Regions from separate parts of the Ectobacillus soli genome, predicted to be linked through region 1. Evidence: riboswitches for the same ligand, from Rfam matches in the RefSeq annotation. Region 1 holds a riboswitch; the other holds the start of a gene.
The links. Region 1 has a riboswitch for cobalamin ahead of ACAN53_RS10915 ((2Fe-2S) ferredoxin domain-containing protein). Riboswitches for the same ligand answer to the same signal wherever they lie in the genome.

Region 1 (3,194 bases):
GACGCTTATGCGGCGCAAGCTTTTGCTCGGTTTGATCTAGCGTATACTTTCGTTGGTAGCCGCGCGGGGTAATCATGAGATTATCATAGACAAACGTCGATGAATTTCCGACAATCACCGTTGTAAGCATCCCAATTTCATGTTCTAGCATGTTTGCAAGGTTTGTAATAACAACATCTTGCCGGTCACGATACGCACTTTTCACAAGGCCGACCGGCGTATTTGGCGAGCGATACTTTAGTAAGATCCGCTGTGCCTCTTCAATTTGTCTCGTTCTTCTCCCGCTTTTCGGATTATAAAAGGCAATGACAAAGTCAGCCTGCGCCGCCGCATCAATTCTCTTTTCAATCAAAGTCCAAGGCGTTAAATGATCGCTTAAGCTAATCGTGCATGCATCATGCATAATCGGTGCTCCGAGCAATGAAGCACAGGAATTAATCGCCGAAATACCTGGAATAATTTCAACCTCAACGCCGGTTTCCTTTCGCCATCCAGCCCCTAGAAGAACTTCATAAACAAGACCCGCCATCCCGTACACACCGGCATCACCGCTTGAAATAACAGCAACATTCTTGCCCTGCTCAGCTTGTCTTACCGCTTCTTGCGCCCGGCTTACTTCTTCTGTCATACCAGTGCTCACAATCGTCTGTCCTACTAATAATCCTTCTATCAAATCGACATATGTTTTATAACCAATAACGATGTCACATTCCCCAATTGCTTCCTTTGCCCGTTTCGTAATATGCTCGCTACTTCCTGGGCCAAACCCAATAACTGCTACTTTTCCTTTCACGCTCATGCGCCGCCTTTCCAATAGGCTAGAAGCATGGAAACTCCCAGACCTATGCTATATATGCCCGTAACAGAACCTAAAATGAAGTAAAGTCGTTGTCTTGCTATCGTCTTCATAAAACCCCATGAAAAACATAAGGCAATCGTAATTGTGGAAATCAACAATCCAACAACAAATAAAATGAGTTGCAGCATCGCAGACGAGATATGATGCACGCCGACCGCATTTGTTAAGATGACGATTTGAGTCGGACTTTCTACCCCAATGCCATGAATGATGCCAATTATAAAGGCGCCAATCATCCCAAACTGTGTTGTAGATACTCTGTTTTCCCTTTTATTTCGTGCAAATAATTCATATACAATTCTGAACCTGCTTTTATAAACATAATCTTGTCTTTGCCAAACCATCGTAATCAACATATACGTTCCTAGTACAAGCAAGGAAAGGCTAACCAATAGCTCTAATGCTTCCCTTGAAGCTTTCGACAATTCTACCCCTAAAAATAAGGATAGGAGACCAATGAGAAAGACGATGAATCCATGACCAAAGGCATACATGACACCAAGTGACACTTGCTTGCGTTTCTGTCCTGCACTTCCAACCATATCGGCAATGGCTGCCACATGATCACCATCCATACCATGCTTCATTCCAAGTAAAATTGTTAAGCAAGTAAACGCAATCCATTCCAAACGAAACACCTCAATTATTTGATTTCAATATGCCAGCTTCACTTTTTGAACCTACTAGAGGGATAAAGCCATCCTCCTCATAATGATAGAGAACTGCTTCATCTAGTACATTGCCAGAGGCAAGTTGCTGCACAATCTGTCTTCCAATTATTTCGTCTACTTCCTTGTACCAAGTTCCTTGCGGGTAGGCGATGACAATAGGAGCATCCTTGCATCTTCCATTGCACCTTGTTCTTGTTGTATGTATAAGAGCATCAGCCCCAATTTTCGTAATCTCACCACGAATCGCCTGCGTTACCTCCTCTCCTCCTTTTCTCATACAGCTACTTCCGTTACAAACCAATACGTGATGCTTCGTTCCTGTTAGGTTCCAAGTCGTCATAGCAACTCTCCTTTCTACACTAAAAAAAGCACCCCTATCAACGGATAGGGGTGCGAATAAATACGATTGCTACAGCATTTTAGTCAGCACTTCCACCCATACTCCCGTAAGTTTAAGTAAGCCAAAAACAAGGCAGGTCTCCTGACTTAGGTTCATCATTTCATTGCGTCTTCCCAAGCATCGCTCAGTGACATGTACAACAAAACTCCCCTTTACAGTGGCGGGTACCGTGATGGATTTTCACCATCTTCCCTTTTAAACGCAGCTTGTAAATCACCGCGTACCTCATTTCTATCATTCTATTCAATTGTAAATTTACTATTTTCTCTTCCAAAACAAATAAGCCACTCAACTATTCATGAGTGACTGAAACGAAAGCTCGGAAAGGTAAGCGCATACAAACCTTTATCAATGCTGTCGCTTCACCTTCTCAATCCCCGAAGAATTTGAAACTTATAGAACTAAGACAGGTCTCCTGACTCGTGCATCTTCCTACTTTAGGTCCTTCCCGTATTCATTACAGTGGTTCACCTATTTCGTCCACACATACAGTTGCGGGTACAGTTCCGTTTTTTCACGGATTCCCTATTAAGCCTTTGTGGCATCTTATTTTATCGCTGAAACTATTCACTTTTAAAACAATTCTTGTTTGTAGTCATGATACCGCAAATTGTTTGACTTTTCAACATTTTTTTACAATTGCTGTTAATTCCCCCATGTTTCATGAAAAATTAAATCGGCAAGACTGCGGCGCTTTTCCCAATTAGCCGTCTCTAAAATAGGTTGCTTCGGATAATCCTCAGTATACCCAATGGAAAGCAAGGCAACCGGATCAATATGAGGCGGAATATGCAAAATATCGCGCACATCATTTTTCTTATAAAAGCTAACCCATCCCATCGCCAATCCTTCTGCACATGAAGCTAGCCACATATTTTCAATGGCGCATGCTGTCGATAATATATCCGTCTCTGGAATCGAATTTCTCCCAAGAACATGAGAACCACCTCGCGTCGGATCGCATGTCACACAAATCGTGAGCGGAGCTTGTTTGATTCCTTCTATTTTCAATTCCAAGAACTTGGCTGAACGTTCATCTTCGTAATGAATCGAAAGCGCTTTCCTTTCCTTCTCCGCTGCCCATGCTAATTTCTCTTTCACGGGCGAAGACGTAACCATAATAAAATTCCATGGCTGCATAAACCCTACCGAAGGAGCATGATGCGCCGCTTGCAAAATCCGCTCGACTGCATCTTCTGGTATCGGATTTGGGAGAAAACTACGTACATCTCTCCTTCTATAAATCACATTGTATACCGCATCT
Region 2 (3,194 bases), 1.0 Mb from region 1:
ATATATAATAATTGAAATTACCGAAAACATCGCCTTAAATCATAATGAATATGTGAGCCAAGTAATTCGTAAATTAAAAGAAACGGGCGTCTCCGTTGCTATTGATGACTTTGGAACTGGATATTCCTCTCTTAGTTATTTGCAAGACTATAATGTTGATATTTTAAAAATCGATCGATCGTTTACATGGCGCATAGGTAATAATAGCAATAGTGAAAATATTACAGAAGCGATTATATTTATTGCTAAAAAGCTAGGGCTTGCAATTATTGCGGAAGGAGTAGAAACGGACGAGCAATTAGAATTTTTAAATTTTCATGAATGCTGGAATATTCAAGGCTTTTTATTCGGAAAACCTATGGACGAAGAAAAGTTTTCAAAACAATTGCAGTTACAAAATATTAATTTATAAAATAAAAATTATACAATATGAGAAGCAATGATTTTAGATTGTGAGGAACTTGCATCTTTGTATAAATCAGTCTTTAAAATTTAACAATCTGGCTATCGATATCAAGGAATACTAACAAATAATTCTTATATTTATGATAAATTAGAAGATATGAATGTTTGGGTTAAGGACTTGTCACACTCATGTTAAATACTTGTTTCTGCGTAGTAGAAAAAAGATGCAGGTTATTCTGCATCTTTTTCTGTAATCGCACATAGTGTTGCGTTTGTCACTTTAACTAAATCCTTGCCGCTTATAAATATTTGTAACCCACGCTTACCTGCGCTAATGCTAATAGGATCTATATCTTCTGCTGTTTTATCAATATAAAGAGGATAATTTTTCTTTACACCTAACGGAGATACCCCGCCGCGAATATAGCCAGTAAGTGCTTGAATTTCTTTTACGTGAACCATTTCAACTTTTTTATTCCCACTTGCTGCAGCCAAGGATTTTAATCTTATTTCTGTATGAGAAGGGATACAAGCCATAACAATACCTGTTTTATCCCCGCGTACAACAAGCGTTTTAAACACTTGCTCAAGTGGAAGACCCACTTGCTCCGCTGCATGCTGTGCATTTAAATGTTCTTCGTCCCAATCGTACTCATGAAGACTATAGGGGATATGATTTCGATCTAGAATTCGACTAGCAATCGTTTTATTAGCCAATTGATTCAACTCCTTTCTTATATTAGTATACAAAAAAATTATAGAGTAGAAATAGAGGAATGAAAGTTTATTTCATTTACTATGATTTAAATGATTCTTTCAAAATATTACAATTATTATCGACAAAGAAGGGGATTTGTAGTAAGCTTATTTAGAATTTTAAAAGTTACTAATACTATTGGTACATAATGCAACTACATTATGTTTAAAAGGGAAGTCGGTGAAAATCCGACACGGTCCCGCCACTGTAAGTGCAGAGATTACGTGCAAGATGCCACTGGTTATCGGGAAGGCGCACGTTGTTGATGACGCACAAGTCAGGAGACCTGCCGGTAGAAAGAACACAACACCAAGATCCTACGAGGAATAGGAAGTTTTGTGTAGACGGATTTTATCATGAAAGTTGATGAACGGATACGCGCGCCCCTCTCTCGTAGAGGGGCGCTTTTTGCGTAGATTTAGGGTAGGGGGGAGATTAAGAAAGATGATTAAAAAGAAGTTTTCATTGTTTGTTATGGCAGTATTATTGGTAGTCCTTTCGTTCGCTAATGGAGGTACATTAGCCTATGCAGCTGGCAATCAAGCAACGCTTATTGTAGTAGGAGATTCACAGAAAAAGGTCATTCTATGTCCGAAGGTAGTGAATCTAGATGCTAATGAAACTGCTTATGATATGTTGAAGAAAGAATTGGGAGATAAAGTTGCTTCTTCTTCATTTGCTGGTAAGCCATATGTCACAGGTATTGACGGACTAAAAGAGTATGATGATGGTCCGCAAAGCGGATGGATGTATGAAATTAATGGCAAGTCTGCCGATGTTGGCGCATCCGATTACATAGTGAAAAATAATGATGTTATCGCTTACCGCTACACGCTTAACTGGGGAACGGATTTACTAGCACAGACTGTAAATGATAGCATAAAAGGATATGGCGCGTGCACAACATCACCGACATCACCGACATCACCAACATCAACACAAACGCCTGTACAAGCAACACAAAGTCCCACTCAAACATCGACTGTAGCGGTTGATGCTGCATTGAAAAAGGCAATTGATTTTACGTTAACCAATGGAATTCAGTCAGATTGGCAAGCTATTGCACTTACTCGTGCAACGGATACGGTTTCAAGTGATGTAAAAAACAATTATTTACAAAAATTAGCGGATCGTGTGCAGAATAGTGGCCGTTTACAAGGAACCTATTTAGCTAGTACGATACTAGCTGTAAATGCAGTAGGTGGAGATGCTACAAATATAGCAGGTCAAAACTTAATTTCAAAGCTGTACAATGATTCCAAAGTAAATGATATTTATGCATATACTTATGCGTTGCTTGCACTAGATAGCAAGGATTATAGTATTCCAAGCGATGCAACATGGAACCGTGAAAAGTTAATCGCTGCTATTCTGAAGACACAAACGTCTCCAGGTAAATGGACGGAAGATCAAGATCCAGATACAAATGCAATGGTATTAATGGCGCTAGCTGTTCATCAGGATAATTCAGATGTAGCAGCAGCCGTAAAACATACTGTAGATTATTTAAAGGGAATCCAATTACCTGATGGTGGGTTTGTATCCTATGGTAATGAAAATTCAAATAGCGCAGCAGTAGTTGTAACTGCACTATCCATGATGGGAATAGATCCAACTGGAAAAGACTTTACGAAAAATAGCTCTGCTGTTCAAAACCTATTATCGTTTCAACTTGATAATGGCGGATTTAAATGGATTGCTGGTGATGATTTCAATAATGGTATGGCGTTTGATCAAGCCTTCTATGCACTTGTACAATATAAGTACTTTGTGGATGGAAAAGGATCCATTTTTCATTGGACGAATACGCAGACAACTGATAGTAAGCAAGACAATCCATCGGTGACCCCTGTACCTGTTTCTGAGCAACCTAAAACAGACTTACAGGTTAAGCAAGAACAAAAGCAAGAGCAAGTACAGCAACAAGACCAAGTAAACAATACATCAACAGAGCAACAAACAAATCCATCTCAGGCGAAAGAACAAAAAAAACAACTACCTGATACCGGATTAATTGGAACAGATTTTTGGA

Region 2: another riboswitch for cobalamin. It lies ahead of ACAN53_RS06055 (DUF4430 domain-containing protein); the one in region 1 lies ahead of ACAN53_RS10915 ((2Fe-2S) ferredoxin domain-containing protein).

What each region holds. Positions count from the first base shown of each region.
Region 1 covers NZ_JBGJZM010000001.1:2,149,042-2,152,235, forward strand. Annotated here, with positions in the region: gene cobJ (precorrin-3B C(17)-methyltransferase) at 1-793, opposite strand, end outside; gene ACAN53_RS10910 (HoxN/HupN/NixA family nickel/cobalt transporter) at 796-1,488, opposite strand; gene ACAN53_RS10915 ((2Fe-2S) ferredoxin domain-containing protein) at 1,499-1,870, opposite strand; cobalamin riboswitch at 1,985-2,173, opposite strand; cobalamin riboswitch at 2,319-2,493, opposite strand; gene bluB (5,6-dimethylbenzimidazole synthase) at 2,576-3,194, opposite strand, start outside.
Region 2 covers NZ_JBGJZM010000001.1:1,153,785-1,156,978, forward strand. Annotated here, with positions in the region: gene ACAN53_RS06040 (EAL domain-containing protein) at 1-412, shown strand, start outside; partial or broken gene ACAN53_RS06045 (putative beta-lysine N-acetyltransferase) at 497-601, shown strand; gene ybaK (Cys-tRNA(Pro) deacylase) at 637-1,122, opposite strand; cobalamin riboswitch at 1,285-1,470, shown strand; gene ACAN53_RS06055 (DUF4430 domain-containing protein) at 1,607-3,194, shown strand, end outside.